One region of the Cryobacterium sp. TMT2-15-1 genome, then DNA from elsewhere that is predicted to be linked to it. Evidence: riboswitches for the same ligand, from Rfam matches in the RefSeq annotation. Region 1 holds a riboswitch; the other holds the start of a gene.
What was found. Region 1 has a riboswitch for thiamine pyrophosphate ahead of E3O62_RS00405 (ABC transporter substrate-binding protein). Riboswitches for the same ligand answer to the same signal wherever they lie in the genome.

Region 1 (9,583 bases):
GAGGTCGGTGCATATTCCGCCGGTGGCCTTCCTTCGCGAGCAGCTCGATGCCGTCAGCGACGACGTCACTATCGATGCGGTCAAGATAGGGATGCTCGGCAATGCCGAGATCGTTCAGGCCGTCGATGATTGGTTGGAGAAGGTGAAACCGCCGGTGGTGGTGTTTGACCCGGTGATGGTTGCCACCAGCGGCGACCGGCTGCTCGAGCCGGCTGCAGAAAGCGCCATGATCCGGCTGCTCAGCCGGGTCGACTTGGTCACACCGAACCTGGCGGAATTAGGGGTGCTGTTGGGAGAGCCGACCGCTTCGACCTGGCCGCACGCACTCGAGCAGGGCACGCGACTCTCAGCGGCGCATAACGTCATTGTGCTGGTCAAGGGCGGCCATCTGGAGGGTGCCGTGTGCCCGGACGCGCTGGTGGATGCCACCGGACAGCTTCCCGCCGGCCGGCAGATGATTGAGGTTGCAGCCGATCGGGTGGACACCACCAATACCCACGGAACCGGATGTTCAATGTCGTCGGCGATGGCGACATTGCAGGCCCGGCTCGGGGATTGGAGCGCCGCATTATCGATGACCAAGTCCTGGTTGCAGGAGAGTCTGGAACACGCCGACGAACTCGAGGTCGGTACCGGGCGTGGTCCTATCCACCACTTTCATCGGTTGTGGGCAGGCGGGCCGACCCAAGACTGACCCGCACTGTTTCGGGGCCGGCCAGCGCGCCGATTAGCACGAGCACTCCAGCCAGTGCGAGCAGCGCCGCGACGGCACCGTGGTCGCCGAGCACATTCTGCAGGGCCGGCAGATAGTACGGGTAGAGGGCTGGAATGACGATGGAAAGGCTGTAACCGACCCCGTAGCCGCTGGAGCGCACGGCAGTCGGGAAGCGTTCGGCTAGGTAGGCGCCGACCGGGCCGTAGCCGGAAACCGTGACGATCTGCAGTGCCACGACCAGCAGCACCAGAACCGTGGTGCCGGCGGCAGCGAAGATCGCCAGGAAGATTACCGGCCCTAGTACCGCTGCGATCAGGCCGAAGCCGATGAAGAAAGCGCGTCGGCCGGTGAACGTCGACAGGTGCCCGCAACCTGCCATGGTGACGGCGCTTGCGGCGGTGCCGCACATCATCGCGAACGATATGGTTTGTGCGCCCAGGTCAGCATCGACGCCAAGTTGCCCAGTCAGCACCGGGATGGCCATGTAAGTCAGCAACCACATGCCGCTCATCAGAATGAATACCTGCCACAGCGCTCGGCGGTGTTCGCCGATGAGAATTTCCTTCAGCGGGTTCGTGCGGTGTGGCGGGTGGGTCCACGTCGGGGAATCCTGAACCCGGGCACGATAATAGGCGAGCATTCCAAAAGCGAGCACGGCGCCGAGCAGGAATGGGATGCGCCAGCCCCATACGTTGTAGCTGGCGGCGTCGAGCGTGCCGTGGAGTACGAACACCAGGCCGGCGATGGTGGCGTTGGCCCAGGGCGACATCCACATGATCAGCCCGCTGACAAGCCCTCGCCGTTCAGGCTCGGACCATTCCATCGCCAACGGAACAGCCGAGGTATATTCACCGCCGAGAAAAATTCCGCCGAGAAAACGCAGCGCCAGGATCAACAAGAGCGATCCGCCACCGAACACGGCGTGGCTGGGAACCAGTGCGATCAGCAGTGCCGTCAGCGCCACACCGGTGAGTGCGACCTTGGTCGTCGCCGTGCGGCCGATGCGGTCGGAGATCGGACCGAAGATCGCTGCTCCTATCGGCCGCCCGATCAGCGTCGCGACAAAGACCAGCCCGGCGTTGCTGACCAGGTTTTCCGACCCGAAGAGATGCGCCGCTGCCGGCGTCAGGGCGATGACGGGCAGGAAGATGTCGAATTGGTCCACATAGTTGCCGAGGATCCCGCCCCGTATGGCGCGGCGCATGCCTGGCGGTGCGGACGGCGGCAGTCGAGCGGGGGCAGAGGCGGTGCTGGGGTGGGCGTAACGCATCAACTTCACTTCCTTTGCCGGCATTACCCGGTAGGTTCAACGGTCGAAGCTGCCTCAGCTTCCTCTCAGCCCCTGCAAAAGGGCTCCCGTGTAGACGAAAAATAACATAGCACCCTGTGTCAGGGGCTGCGTTTAGCCATGTTTGCGTTCGGCCATGTTCTGGCCCTTTTTTCAGGTTGTAATTGTCTGCAAGCGCGCGCCGAGAGTGGGATCCGGCGGCGACCTCGGCGGTGAACTTGGCGGAGTCGTAATGGTGATGTTCGATGACTTGGTACGCACGCATTGAGTGTGAACCAGCACGTTGTTCGTCCAGGCTTGGCTGCTTCTTGGTTACACTCGACTTGAACACGGGAGTCCGGTGAGCCGGGCTGAGAGGAAGATTATCAATCTTCGACCGTCGAACCTGATCTGGATCATGCCAGCGCAGGGAGGCAATTTTCTCACATCCCGTGCCCTGATATTCCTGCAATCAAGGAGGGCACGACAGTGCAACTATCCCTACTCAAAAGTACGCCCTCGCCGTGGATAACGGTAGGTGCGCTCGTTCTTGCCGCAGCGACAGTTCTAAGTGGCTGCGCCTCAGGCTCGGCGACTGGCACCGCTTCGTCAACCGCGTTGACTCCGGTGGCCTTCGCCTTGGACTGGACACCGAATACCAATCACACCGGACTGTATGTCGCTCTTGAGAAGGGCTACTTCACGCAGGCGGGGCTTGAGGTGAAGGTGCTCCCATACAACCAGTCATCCACCGACGCACTCATCAACGCCGGCTCAGCTGACTTCGGTATCAGCTTCCAGGACACGGCCACCTTCGCGGCGGCATCGGGTGTGCGCAACATCTCGGTGATGTCGGTGCTGCAGCACGACGCGACGGCGATCGGGGTCCTGGCCAGCCGCGACGACATTCGCAGCCCGAAGGACCTCGACGGCAAGACCCTCGGCCTGGCAGACCCCAGCGCAACCTTCCCCGCCGAGGCGGCGGATGTCATCAAGAACGACGGCGGAACGGGCGAGTTCAGGAAAATCACGCTGGGCACCTCCGCCTATGAGGCCCTCTATGCCGGCAAAGTTGATTTCACCTCGGCATTCACGACCTGGGAGGGCATCGATGCCGCTCTTCGTGGCACCCCGATGAAGTTCTTCGCTCTGCACGACTATGGCCTACCGGACCAGTACTCGGTGATCGTCGAGGCAAACCGGGCTTGGACTGCCAAACACCCTGCCGCCACTGCTCAGTTCGTCCAGGCCCTGCAGAAGGGGTACCAGTACGCCGCCGATCGTCCGGATGCCGCGGCGAAGATTTTGATCGACGCCAACCCCGGCGTCTTCGAAAACACGGAACTCGTTTACCAAAGCCAGAAAAAACTGAGTGCTTCCTACCTCAAAGATGCCAACGGTAAAGTTGGCACCCAAACGGCAGAGACCTGGCAGCAGCTGGCCGATTTCCTCTACCGTGCCGGCCTCTTGGCCGACGAAGACGGCAAACCACTCACCACGGCGCTGGACACATCAACACTGTTCACCGAGCACTACCTCAGTGAAAAGTAGCATCACCGTGAAGCGGGCTACAGCGCCCCGCACGACGGCATTCTCGGCGCTAGCGCCTCCCGCCGCGATCCTCGTCGCCTTCGTGATCACCTGGCAGGTGGCGGTGATGGCAGGCGGAGTGCAGCCTGCGATCCTGCCCTCCCCGCAGCGCATTCTTCAGCAGGGCTGGGAGGCCCGCACCACGATCTGGGACAATACGCTCCCCACCCTGCAGGAGACGTTTCTCGGCTTCGCCGTCTCTCTGACCGTCGCTTGGACGCTGGCGATCCTGATCGATTTTTCGCCATGGCTGCGGCGAGCACTGGTGCCACTGCTGGTGGCATCCCAAGCCATACCTATCATTGCGATCGCGCCGCTGATAGTCATCTGGTTCGGATTCGGTATGCTGCCCAAAATCATCGTCATCGCCCTGGTGACATTCTTTCCAGTCACGGTCGGTCTGATTGACGGCTTCAACCGCACCGATCGAGAAGCGATCAATCTGCTGCGCAGCATGGGGGCCAACCGGTGGAAGCAGTTCGTGTATGTGCGTCTTCCGTCGGCGCTTCCCTCGTTCTTCACCGCCCTTCGAATCGGAATCGCCTACGCCGTCACCGGTGCCATTTTTGCCGAGTACGTCGGCGCCGAGCGGGGCCTGGGCATTTATATGGCGATGATGAAGAGCTCGTTTCGCACCGATCTTGTGTTGGCTGCCGTTGCGGTGACCGCGCTCGTGAGCGTGTGCCTGTTCCTGTTGACCTACGTCGCCGAACGGGCAATCATCCCTTGGCATTCGAAGGAACGCAGGAGCTGGCATGGCTGAGGCGACTCCCCCGAAGATCGAACTGCGCGGAATAGGTAAGTCTTTTCCGCTCGGCCGCGGGCAGGTGAGGTCGGTTCTCGACGACATCGCCTTCTCGGCGCAGCCCGGCGAATTCGTTGCCATGATCGGTCCTAGCGGATGCGGGAAGAGCACCATGTTCAACATCATGGCCGGCCTGGAGACGGCCAATTCCGGCGAGGTCTTGGTCGACGGGGATGTCGTCACCGGTCAACACAAACACTTCGCATACATGCCGCAGAAGGATTTGTTGTTCCCGTGGCGCAGCATTCTGGAGAACACTTCCCTCGGCCTCGAGGTTGCGGGGGAAACCAAGAAGACTGCCCGAGCACGGGCGGGCAGTCTTTTCGCGGCCTTCGGCCTGTCCGGTTTTGAAGATGCACATCCTTACGAACTCTCCGGGGGCATGCGCCAGCGCGCGGCCTTGCTGCGCACCGTGGTGCAGGGCAGAGATGTCCTGTTGCTGGACGAGCCGTTCGGGGCCCTGGACTCTCTCACCCGCACCGACATGCAGTCCTGGTTGCAGGGGGTGTGGTCTCAGAACGCCTGGACTGCGGTGCTGATCACCCACGACATCCGTGAGGCGATTTACCTCGCCGACCGAGTGGTCGTTCTCAGCGCGCGGCCGGCATCTGTGCGGCTGAACCTGACCATCGACCTGCCCCGGCCGCGCGAGGTGTCGATGACCACCTCGGCAGAGTTCGCCGGATACGAACGCACGCTCCTGGCGACCCTGCACGAGGAAACTCTCCCGCCCAGAGGACCCTAAACCGCAGCGCCAATCGTGGGGCGTTCCAGCCCCAGGTGCCCACGCAAGGTATCCGCGGTGTAGCAGGTGCGGAACAGACCGCGCCGCTGCAACACAGGGATCACCCGGTCCACGAACTCATCCAATGATTCCGGCAGCAGCGGCGGCATCACATTGAAGCCGTCCGCGGCACTGTCCTTTGTGAGTTGCTTTAGTCGGTACTCACTGACCATCCCACGGTGGCTCTTCACGTTGACGAAGCAACACTCAGAAGCCGGAAACCACACCACGCACAGGGACGTAACCCCACTTGGATTTCATGAAAACCATTCCTGGGTTTCTGAAACACCCAAGAAGGGCCGCGCGGCCTATGCGCGGCGGAAGGCAATCATGGAGCCCGTGTTCGGTCAGATCCACACCCGACAAGGAAAATTCGTTCTGCTACGCGGGTTGGAGCAAGCAGGCCACGAGCGGGACCTGATCGCTGCCTGCCACAACCTGATGAAGCTGCACACCGTGCACACCAAGGCTCTTCTCGCCACGCAAGCCGCACTGACAGCCCGCCCGGCAACCTAAGGACCAGGGCAGAACCGCCCTGCCGGGCGCCAGCGGCCTCGACCTACTGCCGCCAACGCGGCACTGGCCCTATTTTCAGTCGGCACGAGAACAAGGCAGACCCCGAAGTCCACGACGACCGCCACAGCAACGCCCCGCCCGCTGCGGCAAAATCGGCCCGAATCTCGTCGCATCAACTGCGAATAGGCGTTACTGACACACGCTCCAAGTCGCTGCTGCCTTCTTTTTGTCAGCTATCTCCTGCATGTCAGGTGCAGTAGATGGCCAGTTTTCGCAATGCGCCTTGGAGGAGTCATCAATGACCGATGCCTCACGACTGCTGGCGCTGCGGCACGAACGATCCCCGGCGCGCAAGTGAACGAAGGGGTGGTCAAGGTGTCAAATATTCAGCAATCGCCCATCACGGCCGAGTGGACAGCAGTCGACCGTGTGGATGGCCTGTCCGAGATTCGCTCAGGTGTCCGATCGGGCCCGAACACGCAGGCGAACGCCAGCCCCTTCGAGATTGCTGGCGAAGTGGAACGATGTTCCCGAAGCTCAGTCCAAACTTCAGTGAGACAAATCCGGCTTTATTTGAGAACTCACACCGGGAAAGCTGACAAGTGAGCGGATGACGGGAATCGAACCCGCGCTATCAGCTTGGGAAGCTGAAGTTCTACCATTGAACTACATCCGCACGTCCGTCGCGCAGGCAAGCCCGCACCGGAACCGTGCCAGCATATCAAGTCCGCGCCGTTAGGCTGGACCCGTGCTGCTCTCGGATCGCGATATCAAGGCTGAAGTCAACGCGGAACGAATCCGTCTGGAGCCGTACCAGGCCGACATGATCCAGCCGTCGAGCATCGACGTGCGACTCGACGGATTCTTCCGCCTCTTCGACAACCACAAGTACCCCTATATCGATCCGGCCGAAGACCAGCCCGATCTGACCCGGTTGATCGAGACCGCGGCGGGCGAACCGTTCATCCTGCACCCCGGTGAGTTCGTGCTCGGGTCCACGTACGAGAAGGTCAGCCTGCCCGACGACGTCGCCGCGCGGCTGGAGGGCAAGAGCTCGCTCGGCCGGCTCGGCCTGCTCACCCACTCGACCGCCGGCTTCATCGATCCCGGTTTCACCGGCCACGTGACGCTCGAGTTGAGCAACGTCGCCACACTGCCGATCAAGTTGTGGCCCGGCATGAAGATCGGTCAGCTCTGCTTCTTTCGGCTGAGTTCGCCCGCCGAACGTCCCTACGGCTCAAGCGCATACAGCTCCCGCTACCAGGGTCAGCGCGGGCCGACCGCGTCGCGGTCGTTCCAGAACTTCCACTGCACGGATGTGCGGGAGGCCTCGACGGGATCGACCACCGTAGCCGAGTAGCCCGGTTCACCCGCATGCAACACGCGCCCGGTAAAATCGGCCCATGACCACATCCGTGCCCAGCTTTGCCGAGGCGCTCGTCGCGCCGGGACCGACACCCGACTACCCGGGGCGGATGCGCCGCTTCGGCCAGCTGGTCGGCGCCTGGGCCGCCACCGGGTCCCGCCTCGACGAGACGACCGGCGAATGGACCGGGCGCGAATTCACCTGGATCGTCGACTTCGTGCTCGACGGGCGTGCGGTGCAAGACGTCGAGATCGTCGTGAGCGACTCGCACCCGACCGGCTTCGCGACCGTCGCCACGGCCGTCCGAGTCTATGATTCCTACGCCGGCGTGTGGCGGGTCAGCTATTTCGCCCCGGCATCCGGCGAGTACTGTCACCTCGTGGCGACCCCCCACCGCAACGGCCTGCGCCAGGACGGCACGGGCACCGACGGCCGCCCGATCCGCTGGAACTTCGTCTCAATCACACCTGACGCCTACGCCTGGGAGGGCTGGGTCTCCAACGACGAGGGTTCCACCTGGGTGCTGGTCGAGCACAACGAGGCCACCCGCATCCGTTAGCCGATCTGGTTCTGGCGGGCCTTCACCGGCAGCAGGAGAAGCAGCCCCACGAGCAAAACCAGCATGAGCCCGAGGATGCCCCAATAGGTTTCGCCGAAGATCGTCACCATCAGGGCGAACATGGTCGGCGCCAGAAAGCTCACCGCGCGGCCCGTCGTGGCGTAGAGCCCGAAGACCTCGCCCTCCCGACCGGCCGGTATCAGGCGTGCCAGAAAGGTGCGGCTGGCCGACTGGGCCGGCCCGACGAAGAGCGTCAGGGCGAGGCCGGCGGTCCAGAACACGATCTGACCGCCGTCGTGCAGCAGGAACACGATGCTGCCGAACACGATCAGGCCGATCAGGGCGGTCACGATGATCGGCTTTGCGCCGACCCGGTCGTCAAGCGCGCCGGCGATGACGGTGGCCACGCCCGCCACGACATTGGCGGCGATAGCGAAGATGATCACCTCGCCGGGTGAGAATCCGAAGACGGATGCCGCGAGCACCCCGCCGAAGGTGAAAACCCCGGCCAGGCCGTCGCGGAAGATCGCGCTCGCGATCAGGAAGTACACCGTCTGGCGGCTGGTCTTCCAGAGCCGAACGATGTCCTGCCCGAGCACGACGTAGGAACGGAGGAAGCTCACCCGGGGCCGGCGCACCGCGGCGGAAAAACGGTATTCGGGAACCGAGAACAGCACCGGCAGGGCGAACAGGCCGAACCAGGCGGCCGCGATGAGCATCGTGACCCGCACCGAAAGGCCGTACTCGCTGGTTACCCCGAACAGACCCACGTCGGGGCTGATGAAACCGAAGTACACGATGAGCAGCAGCACGATGCCGCCGATGTAGCCCATGCCCCAACCGAAACCGCTGACCCTGCCGATGGTGCGCGCGGTCGAGACCTGGGACAGCATGGCGTTGTAGTTGACGCTGGCGAACTCGAAGAAGACGTTGCCGGCGGCCACCAGAACGAGGCCGAGCAGCAGGAAGTTCGGTGACGCCTCCACGAAGAACATCGCCGCGGTGAGGCCCACCACGATGAACGTGTTGACGCCGAGCCACAGCTTGCGCCGCCCGGAGGTGTCCGAGCGCTGTCCGGTGATCGGGGCCAGCACGGCTACCAGCAGGCCGGCGATGGCGAGGGCCCAGCCGAGCTGGGCGGAAATGACGTCTTTGTCGCCGAACGAGCTGCCCGTGATGTAGACGGTGAATACGAAGGTGGTGACCACCGCATTGAACGCGGCAGAGCCCCAGTCCCAGAAGCTCCAGGCCACTACTCGGCGTCTGCTCGTTTTGTCAGGCAGCTCCCGGGCATCCGTGCTGCCCTGCTCCGCGATCCCGGTCATGCGCTGAGGCTAGTGGATGCGGGTGGCCGGAGACCATCGATTGCACGAAATCTGAAAGTTGAGTCGTTCACGCTCAACTCTCAGGTGCGTGGCTTGACTTTCGATTTGCGACACTGGCACACTTGAGCCAGCACCACTCAACTCTGTGAAATCGAGCTGAGAACATACTTTAAAGGAGAACGCACACATGGCCCGTGCAGTAGGCATCGACCTCGGAACCACCAACTCTGTGGTGGCCGTCCTCGAAGGTGGAGAACCCACCGTCATCGCAAACGCCGAAGGCTTCCGGACCACACCGTCCGTCGTCGCCTTCACCAAAGACGGCGAGGTGCTGGTCGGCGAGACCGCCAAGCGCCAGGCCGTCACCAACGTCGACCGCACCATCGCGTCGGTCAAGCGCCACATGGGCACCGACTGGAATGTCGCCATCGACGACAAGAAGTTCACTCCGCAGGAAGTTTCGGCCCGCATCCTGGCGAAGCTCAAGCGCGATGCCGAGGCGTACCTGGGCGACAAGGTGACGGATGCCGTCATCACGGTTCCCGCGTATTTCAACGACGCCGAGCGCCAGGCGACCAAGGAGGCCGGAGAGATCTCCGGACTCAACGTGCTGCGTATCATCAACGAGCCGACCGCCGCCGCACTTGCCTACGGCC
Region 2 (9,583 bases), on a different contig from region 1:
GTCGTCGTGCGGGCTACCCTGCCCGAAAGCCAGCTCGCTGATCAGCAGCGACACCGTGAAGCCGACACCGGCGAGCATGGCGACGCCGATCACATCCACCCAGGCCAGGTCCGGGTCGAGGGCGCCCCGGGTGGTCTTGGTGACCAGCCAGGTGGCGAGCATGATGCCTGCTGGCTTGCCCACCACCAGGGCGACGACGATTCCGATCGCGACCGGGTCGGTGAGGGCTGTGGTCAGGCCCGACACGCCGCCGATCGTGACCCCGGCGGAGAAGAACGCGAACACCGGCACGGCGAAACCGGCCGAGAGCGGGCGCATGCGGTGCTCGAGGTTCTGCGCCAGGCCCGGGCCGGCGTCGGGTCCGCCGCCACGTCGGCTGCGCAGCACGGGCACGGCGAAGCCGAGCAGCACTCCGGCCACCGTGGCGTGGATGCCGGAGCCGTGCACGAGAACCCAGGTGGCGATGCCGAGCGGCAGCAGAACGGCGCCCGCGGCCCACGTGGTGGTGCCGAACAGGTAGGAGTACTTACGCGCCAGAAAGGCGAAGAGGCCCAGCGGCACGATGGCGAGCAGCAACAGAACAGGCTGGAGGTCGCCGGAATAGAAGAAGGCGATGATGGCGATGGCGAGCAGGTCGTCGACCACGGCCAGGGTCAGCAGGAAGATGCGCAGGGCGCTGGGCAGTTTGGAGCCGATCACGGCGAGCACGGCCACGGCGAAGGCGATGTCGGTGGCGGTGGGGATGGCCCAGCCTCGTAACATTTCCGGCCCCGAGCTGAACGCGATTGCGGTGAAGATCACAGCCGGCACGATGACGCCGCCGACGGCCGCGGCGACCGGGACGACCGCGCGGCTGAAGGTGCGCAGATCGCCGGCGACGAACTCACGTTTGAGTTCGAGGCCGGCAATGAAGAAGAAGATCGCCAGGAGTCCGTCGGCGGCCCACGCGCCGAGGCTCAGATTGAGGTGCCACGGCTCGTAGCCGATCTTAAAGTCCCGCACGGAGAAGTAGAAATCGGAGGCCCCGGTGTTGGCCAGGATCAGCGCGAGAACCGTCGCCACCAGCAGGAGAGCGCCGCCCACGGTCTCTTTGCGCAGGATCGTCGAGACGTGCAAATACTCGGGATAGCTGCTGCGGCGAAAGACGTTCAGTCTCGGGGTGGGCGGAAGTGGTGGTGGTTTCGGCATGGACAGGCCTCAGTCAATCGGGATTTTGTGGCACACGAACAAAGCTGTCGACCAGACTTCCCGACTCACCACTTCGAGCGTACCGCGTTCGGGCGCTCATCGCCGCCCGCGTCAGCTACGCCACCAGCGGCCCAGCCGCTGGCGGGAGCCCGGCCCTTCCCGCCAGCTCCGGGGGATATGCCAGGGACCGCGCACGGGTAGCCCGCGTCGCATCCGTCGTCGCCGCAAAATGAAGTGGCGCAGCAACAGCAGCAACAGCCCGGCGAGGATGAGGGGAACGGTGAACGTCATTCGCGCCCGACAGTGATTCGGGGGCGAGGCGAGGACTCCATCCCGCGAGTCTAGGCCGAGGTCTATACTGAATTCGAACACGGGAGTCCGGTCAACCGGGCTGAGAGGAAGCTTCTGAAGCTTCGACCGTCGAACCTGATCTGGATCATGCCAGCGCAGGGAGGCAGATTATCTCGTTCCCGTGCCCTGGAACCATCTACGGAAAGGGCACGACCAGTGCACGCTACAACAACCCTTCTCACCCCCACCACATCCCACCAGCCGCGTAACTTCCGGTGGCGGGTCGTCGACATCGTCATCGCCAGTGTCATCGGCGTGGCCAGCGGGCTCATCTTCGTCGTCTGGAACCAGGCGTACAACCCGCTCAGCGGCCTGCTCACCCCGCTGCTGCCGGGCCTGCAGGCGCTCCTGGGCGGCGGATGGCTGTTCGCCGGCGTGCTCGGCGGCCTCATCATCCGCAAACCCGGCGCCGCGCTCTACACCGAGCTGCTGGCGGCGGTCGTGTCGACTCTGGTCGGCGGCACCGCCTGGGGAGCCACCATCCTGGTCTCCGGCCTGGTGCAGGGTCTCGGCGCGGAGCTGGTCTTCGCGCTGTTCTTCTACGCCAACTACCGCCTCGTCGTGGCCCTGCTCGCCGGCGCGGGTGCCGGCCTTGCCCTCGCCGTCAACGACCTGTTGCTCTGGTACCCCGGATCGGCCGTTCCCTTCATCACCATCTACACCGCCTCCTCGATCGTCTCCGGCATTGTCGTGGCCGGACTGCTGTCCTGGCTGGCCATGCGTGGCCTCGCCCGCACCGGGGCACTGTCGCGGTTCGCCGCCGGGCGATCGAACCGCACCCAGGTCTAGGGGGACGGCGATGACACCGGCAGCAGCGGCATCCGTCTCGGGAGCGTCCGTCGTGGCCCGCGGCTGGGGATGGCGGCATGCCGGGCGGCGGGGCTGGGCCGTCAACGGCCTCGACCTGAGAATCGAGCCGGGCGAGCGCGTGCTGCTGCTCGGCGCCTCCGGGGCCGGCAAATCCACTCTGCTGCACGCCCTCGCCGGGGTTCTCGGCGGCGACGAGGAGGGCGAGCAGCGCGGTCAGCTGCTTGTGAACGGCGCCGAGCCGACCGCAGCGCGCGGCCAGGCCGGGCTGCTGCTGCAGGACCCTGACTCCCAGGTGATCCTGGCGCGGGTGGGCGACGACGTCGCCTTCGGCTGCGAGAACCTGGGGGTGCCCCGCGAAGAGATCTGGCGCCGGGTGAGCGACGCCCTGGACATGGTCGGCCTGAACCTGCCGCTCAGCCATCCGACGTCGTCGCTGTCGGGTGGACAGAAGCAGCGCCTCGCCCTCGCTGGGGTGCTGGCGATGCGGCCGGGGCTGCTGCTGCTCGACGAACCCACAGCGAATCTCGACCCTGGAGGCGTGCTGGATGTGCGCGATTCCGTTGCCCGCGTGCTCGAGAGCTCCGCGGCGACGTTCATCGTGATCGAACATCGGGTCGCCGTCTGGCAGAACCTTGTGAACCGGGTGATCGTGCTCGACGCGGCCGGGGGAGTGCTGGCCGACGGCCATCCCGACGACGTGCTGACCAGGCAGGGGGAACGGCTCGCGGCCGCGGGTGTCTGGGTGCCCGGGCGGGGCAACGGCCTGACTGCATCGCGGCGCGAGACCAGCTCGGCGTCGGCGCCCGGCTCGGTCCCTCTGCTCCGCACGCCCGGCCTCGCGGTCGCGCGCACGCGCGCCGACGTGCTCGCCCGGGACATCGACCTCACGGTGCACGCCGGCACCGCTCTGGCAGTCACCGGACCGAACGGCGCCGGCAAATCGACCCTGATGCTCACCCTCGCCGGCCTGCTGAAACCGGCCGGGGGAGCGGTTCTCGCGAGCCCGGAGCTCGCCGGCGGGGCCGACGAGGAACCGATCCGCTGGAAGTCCCGCCAGCTGCTCACCCGCATCGGCACCGTGTTCCAGAGCCCGGAGCACCAGTTCGTGGCCGCCACCGTGCGGGCCGAACTCGCCGTGGGGCCGCGCGCCCTCAAACGGCCGGAGGCGAACATCAATGCCCGGGTCGACGAGGTGCTGCAGCGCCTGCGCCTGGACCACCTGGCCGAGGCGAACCCGTTCACCCTCTCCGGCGGAGAGAAACGTCGGCTGTCGGTGGGCACCGTGCTGGCCACCCAGCCACGACTGCTCATGCTCGACGAGCCCACCTTCGGCCAGGACCTGCGCACCTGGCGGGAGATCGTGGCCCTGCTCGACGAACTCCTGCGGGAGGGCACCGCGGTGGTCGCCGTCTCGCACGACACCGACTTCGTGGTCGCCCTGGCTGACCGGGAGTACCATCTGGCCGGGCGGGCCGGCCGCAGCGTCACGCCGCGGGCGGCGGTGTCCCGGTGAGCGTGCTGACGCCTGCCCGGGGAACCCAGGCCATCTTCCGGATCAACCCGGTCGCGAAGCTGGCCGCCGCGCTGCTGCTGGCGGGCGTGCTCATCCTCACCATCGACTGGGTCTCCGCAGTCGTCGCCCTCGCCTGCGAGTTCGTGCTCTTCTTCTGGGCCGGGCTGTCCCTGAAGGCCTTCGCGGTGCGCACCCTGCCGGTCTGGATCGCCGCCCCCACCGCCGGCGTCACCACCCTGCTCTACGGGCAGGCGGCCGGGGCGGTCTATTGGTCTTTCGGGCTGGTGAACGTGACCGAGGGATCACTCGAGCTGGCCATCGCCACGACCCTGCGCATCCTCGCCATCGGACTGCCGTCGGTCGTGCTCTTCGTGACCGTCGACCCCACCGACCTGGCCGACGGCCTCGGCCAAGTCGTGAAACTGCCGGCCCGCTTCGTGCTTGGCGGTCTGGCCGGGCTGCGCCTGGTCGGCCTGTTCCTCGAGGACTGGCGCGCCCTCGAACTGGCCCGGCGGGCCCGCGGCATCGCGGACCGCGGCGTCCTGCGCCGGCTGCTCAGCCAGGCCTTCGCCCTGCTGGTGCTGTCGATCCGGCGCGGCAGCAAACTCGCGACGGCGATGGAGGCCCGCGGGTTCGGCGCCTCGGTGCGGCGCACCTGGGCCCGCCCTTCCAGCTTCCGGGGGCGCGAGGTGGCCCTGGTCGGCATCGGTCTGGCCGTGGCCCTGCTCTCGGTGAGCGTCTCCGTGGCGACGGGAAGCTGGAACTTTGTCCTCACCTGATCTGCCCACGGCCGCCCTCGAACCGGCCGCCCCCGATCCGGTCGGTGACCGACGGATGCTGCTGGCCCCCGTGCTCCGCGACCTTGCCGCCGCCGGGGTGGCGCCCGTCGTTCTCATCGACGGGCCGAGCGGCGCCGGCAAGAGCACCCTCGCCGACGCGCTCGTCGTCGCCTGGCCGGGACCGCTCCGGCCCACCCTGGTGCGGCTGGACGACATCTACCCCGGCTGGCAGGGGCTGGACGCCGCCGTCACGCACCTGCGCGAACAGGTGCTCGCCCCGAGAAGACTGGGCCGGCCCGCCGCCTGGCGGCGCTATGACTGGGAGCGGCGCGAGTTGGCAGAATGGCACCCGGTCGACCCGGCCCGCCCGCTGATCGTGGAGGGCTGCGGAACCCTGGCGGCCGCCCACGCGCCACTCAGCGACATCCGGGTCTGGCTGGCCGCCGACGACCGCATCCGCAAGCAGCGGGCCCTCGCCCGGGACGGCGAACTGTTCCGGTCGCACTGGGACCAGTGGGAAGCGGGCTGGGACGCTTACCGAGAGCGGGAGGCGCCCGAGCGGCAGGCGACGATCCGGCTGGCCGGGACCCCGGACATCCGTCGCCCGTAAGTCGGTGCCCGGGACTAGGTTGGAGGTATGGCTGATCAAGGTGCTGAAAATGTCGTTTACACCGCGGAATTCATTGACGGTCCCCTCGCGGGCCAGGTCGACACCCGGGTGCTGATCCAGGGCAAACATGACGTCCGGGTCAGCATGATGGCCGCCGTCGAGGGGGTCGAAACGCTGTTCTGGTACGACGAGGAGGACGTGCGCGATGTGCAGGGCCGCGTGCACGTGCGCTACCGGTTCGACGCGGGCGAGAGCGACCCGTTCCTGCCGACCGGCGAGCGCGAGTAGCCGCTGACCAGAAATCCGTTGACCAGTAGCCGGCGGCCGGTCGCGGCAGTCTTTCGCAGCTAGCGGTCCACGGCGATCAGCGCCGAGATCATCGGCACGGGGTGCAGGAGCCGCCAACCGAGGCCCGGCGCGCTGATCGTGCGGTCGAGCACCAGCGTCGACGTCACCTCGGTGCCCCCGGTCTCCACCGTGACCCGGCCGACGGTCTTGCCCGCCCGGCCGGTCGACACCGTCTCCAGGATCACCTCCGCGTCGCCCGGCGCCTGGGCCAGCCAGCCGTACGTCGTCGTGGCCGTGCGCACGGTTCCGGAGGCCTCGGCCCCCCACGGTGTGCTGAACTCCACGTAGGCGTCACCCTGGGCGAGGGTTGGCAGCTCGCGTACCCCGGCGCGGGCGCTCTCCATCAGGACGGTGACGTCACTGGTCAGGGTGTCGTAATCGGGTTCGCCGAGCAGGGCACCGGCAAAGGTGTAGGTCGAGTCCGGGCCCTGCACCTGACCGGTGAAGAGAAAACAGACGCCCGCCCCGTCCGTGTAGCTGCGGGTGATGCCGGTGACGCCCTCCTCGGCCAGGAACGCCGTGGTGTTGTCCACGCCGCGCTGGCCCACCAGGGCGGAGGCCGGCTGGGAGAGGATGGCACCGATCACCGGGTCGGCGGCGGCCAGGCCGGCCAGCCGGGCAAGGTCGGTGGCCGTTCCGACGCTTCCGTCGTTGAGCCCGGTGGCGTCGGCGACACGAGTGCCGTCGAGGCCCTGCTTGCCCAGCCAGGCGTTGGCGGCGGCGCTGTAGGCGTCGAGGGAGCCGAAGGCCCAACGCGCCAGCGTGTCGGCGTGATTGTTGCTGGAGCCGAGGATCATCGCCTGGAGCAGCTCGGTCTCGGTCCACAGTTCGCCCGGGAAGACCACGACGGTGCGAGCTCCGGAATTGCCGTAGTCGATGTAGTCCTGGTAATCCGCGGCCGTGATCGGGATCTGAGGCCCCGTCTCACCAAGGGTCAGCGGTTTCGCGTCGAGCACGACCAGGGCGGTCACGATCTTCGTCGCCGCGGCCATCGGCAGCGGTTCGGCCGTGCCGGCCACGGCGAGAGGCAGGGTGGTGGCGAGAGCGTCGGCGTCCAGCGCCGTCGTCTCCGGGAAGGCCGGATCGGGTGTGACCGTGGCCAGGCCGATGACGGCGCTGCCGCCGGTGGCCGGCAGCGCGGGCGGGAACGGAACCGACTCGCCGGCCGCCGGCGTGACCAGCGTGGCGGTGGCCTCAGGCAACGGCCCCAGTAGGGTGGCCGGCCCGTAGACGCCGACGGACAGGATGACGAGGGCGCCGACCGTGGCGCCGATGACGCGGGCAGGCCGGGATCTACTCATGACGCAAGGCTAACGGTGGTTGGTCATCCCCAGCCGAGGTCGTGCAGCCTGTCGTCGTCGATGCCGTAGAAATGGGCGATCTCATGCACCAGAGTGATGTGCACCTGGTCGCGCAACTCCTCGAGATCCGCGCAGAGCTCCAGCAACGGCTCCCGGTAGAGCACGATCCGGTCCGGCATCTCACCGAAGCCGTACTGCCCGCGCTCGGTCAGGGCAACCCCGTCATAGAGCCCGAGGGTGTCCATCGTGCCGTCTTCGGGTCGGTCCTCGACCACGAAGATCACGTTGTCCAGGCCGTCGACCATGTCGTCGGGCAGGAGGTCGAGCTCGTCGACGACGAGACGCTCGAACTCCTCGTGAGTCAGCTGCGGCATCCGTTCAGCCTCTCACATTCGTTCAGCCTCTCAGGGAGCCGGTCAGCCGTTGATCGTGATGGTGCTCAGGCCGCCGTCGGTGACGCCCCAGGTCTTGAGGATCTCGCCGTAGGAGCCGTCGTCGACCATGGACTGCAGGGCAGCCTGCACGGCCGCTGCCATCCCGGAGTTCTTCGCCACGGCCATGCCGTAAGGTGACTCGTCGAAGGAGGTGCCGGCCTTCTGCAGCTTGCCCGCGGTCTGCTGGATCGCGTAGAGGGTGACCGGGGAGTCTGCGCTGAAGGCATCGGCCTGGCCGAGCACAGTGGCGTTCGTGGCTAGGTCCTGGGTGTCGAACTTGAGCTTGTCGATCGGGGGCTTTCCGGCGGCGACGCAGGCGGCGCTCTTGGCCGGGATTTCGTCGGTGTCCTCGTAGGTGGTGGACTGCACGGCGATCTTCAGGCCGCAGGCGTCGTCGGGGTCGACGGTGGTGCCGGTGGCGGAGGCCCACTGGATGCCGGCCGTGTAGTAGTTGACGAAGTCGACCTGCTCCTGGCGCTTCAGGTTGACGGTGAAGGACGAGTTTCCCAGGTCCATCTCGCCGCCGATGATGCTCGGGATGATGGTGTCGAAATTCGCGACCTTGTAGTCGGCGGTCAGACCCAACTTCGCGGCAACCGCGGCGCCGAGTTCGACTCCCCAGCCGATCGGGTTGCCGGAATCGTCCTTGAACTCGTTGGGGGAGTAATTCGGGCTCGTTCCGATCACGAGCGTGTCGGAGGCGCGGACCTTCTCCGGGAGCAGCGCCGAGGCGGCGGCATCTTCGGTCACGGTCTTGGCGGGCGCGGTGGCGTCGGCTCCGGGAACCGGCACAGTGTTGTCGACGCAGCCGGTGAGCAGGAGGGCGGCCACCGCAGCGACGGCGGGGAGGGCGAAACGAGCACGCATGGAGAGATCCCTTTCAGCTGTCCCGGACGCCGTTGGACCGCGGGGAGGCCGAGGCGAGGACACCATTTCGGTGCGGCGTTTCGATGCCGGAAATGCGAACGCGCGGCCGAATCCGAGGGCCCGGTCGCGCGTTCGATGAACTGTTTCTGCGTGTTTCAATTGGGGTGAGTAACGGGGCTTGAACCCGCGGCCTTCCGGACCACAACCGGATGCTCTACCAGCTGAGCTATACCCACCATGCGCTGCTTTCTCACAGAGAAGGCAACTTGACAAGTGTATTACATGTTCGCAGCGAAAATGTTCACGGCTGCGGCCGCGCTGTTCTTCGCCTGTTGGCTGGACGGCCCGGGGTCGGCCACGAACACGGTTTGGCGGTAGTACGCCAGTTCGCGGATGGATTCGAGGATGTCAGCCAGGGCGCGGTGTCCGCCGTCTTTCGCGGGGGCGTTGAAGTAAACCCGCGGGTACCAGCGGCGTGCGAGTTCCTTGATCGAGGACACGTCGACGTTGCGGTAGTGCAGCTGGGCGTCGAGGCGAGGCATAAATTTCATCAGGAAGGCCCGGTCGGTGCCGATGGAATTTCCCGCCAGCGGAGCCCTCTGCTCGGCCGGGATGAACTGCAGTACGTATTCCAGCACCAGGGTCTCGGCCTCGGCGGCGCTGATTCCGTTCGGGATCTCGTTGATCAGCCCGCTGGTCTCGTGCATGTTGCGCACGAAGTCGTTCATGTTCTCCAGCGACGCCTGATTCGGCTTGATGATGAGGTCGAGTCCCGGGTCGATGATGTTCAGGTCGTAATCGGTGATCACTACAGCGATCTCCACCAACTCGTCGGAATCAATGTCCAAACCGGTCATCTCGCAGTCAATCCAAACCAACCGGTCACTACTTTTTTTCATGTGTCGAGTCTAACGGCGGACGCCGACCGGCCCTGTTGCGCTGATCCCGGCAGCGGTGCGACTGAGACGTGCGCTCCGTAGACTACCTCGCATGGAATTGACGTACTTCTCCTCCGCCTTCTGTGAGCCCTGCATGCAGACCCGGGCAGTCCTGGCCGAGGTCGAACGCCTCGTGCCCCAGGCGACCGTGCGTGAGCTCGACGTGGTGCGGGACGTCGCGGAAGCCGAGGCCGACGGCATCCGGATCACCCCCACGGTTATCATCCGGGACGCGGCCGGGATCGAGGTCTTCCGGGCCACGGGTGTGCCGACACTCGCCCAGGTGCTCGTGGCGGCCGCGAAGGCCCTTTGAGCGCCGGCGGGCCGGGTCTGCGGTATCGTTGATCGTTCTTCGCCCCCGTAGCTCAGTGGATAGAGCAGCGGCCTTCTAATCCGCTTGTCGTAGGTTCGATTCCTACCGGGGGCACCACGAACGTAGTCTGA

Region 2: linked by a shared signal. The riboswitch ahead of E3O62_RS05980 (ECF transporter S component) and the one ahead of E3O62_RS00405 (ABC transporter substrate-binding protein) in region 1 are both predicted to bind thiamine pyrophosphate.

Annotation. Positions count from the first base shown of each region.
Region 1 is NZ_SOGD01000004.1:5,096-14,678, reverse strand. It holds gene thiD (bifunctional hydroxymethylpyrimidine kinase/phosphomethylpyrimidine kinase) at 1-694, shown strand, start outside; gene E3O62_RS00410 (MFS transporter) at 645-1,919, opposite strand; TPP riboswitch at 1,978-2,085, opposite strand; TPP riboswitch at 2,323-2,432, shown strand; gene E3O62_RS00405 (ABC transporter substrate-binding protein) at 2,472-3,533, shown strand; gene E3O62_RS00400 (ABC transporter permease) at 3,523-4,335, shown strand; gene E3O62_RS00395 (ABC transporter ATP-binding protein) at 4,328-5,122, shown strand; partial or broken gene E3O62_RS00390 (LLM class flavin-dependent oxidoreductase) at 5,119-5,292, opposite strand; gene E3O62_RS17285 (transposase) at 5,303-5,677, shown strand; tRNA gene E3O62_RS00380 (tRNA-Gly) at 6,283-6,353, opposite strand; gene dcd (dCTP deaminase) at 6,426-7,037, shown strand; gene E3O62_RS00370 (hypothetical protein) at 7,081-7,602, shown strand; gene E3O62_RS00365 (MFS transporter) at 7,599-8,927, opposite strand; gene dnaK (molecular chaperone DnaK) at 9,115-9,583, shown strand, end outside.
Region 2 is NZ_SOGD01000026.1:21,557-31,139, reverse strand. It holds gene nhaA (Na+/H+ antiporter NhaA) at 1-1,188, opposite strand, end outside; TPP riboswitch at 1,549-1,658, shown strand; gene E3O62_RS05980 (ECF transporter S component) at 1,696-2,328, shown strand; gene E3O62_RS05975 (ABC transporter ATP-binding protein) at 2,339-3,862, shown strand; gene E3O62_RS05970 (energy-coupling factor transporter transmembrane protein EcfT) at 3,859-4,641, shown strand; gene E3O62_RS05965 (ATP-binding protein) at 4,628-5,251, shown strand; gene E3O62_RS05960 (hypothetical protein) at 5,279-5,539, shown strand; gene E3O62_RS05955 (D-alanyl-D-alanine carboxypeptidase family protein) at 5,599-6,900, opposite strand; gene E3O62_RS05950 (metallopeptidase family protein) at 6,924-7,274, opposite strand; gene E3O62_RS05945 (ABC transporter substrate-binding protein) at 7,317-8,201, opposite strand; tRNA gene E3O62_RS05940 (tRNA-His) at 8,362-8,437, opposite strand; gene orn (oligoribonuclease) at 8,480-9,100, opposite strand; gene E3O62_RS05930 (thioredoxin family protein) at 9,192-9,452, shown strand; tRNA gene E3O62_RS05925 (tRNA-Arg) at 9,494-9,569, shown strand.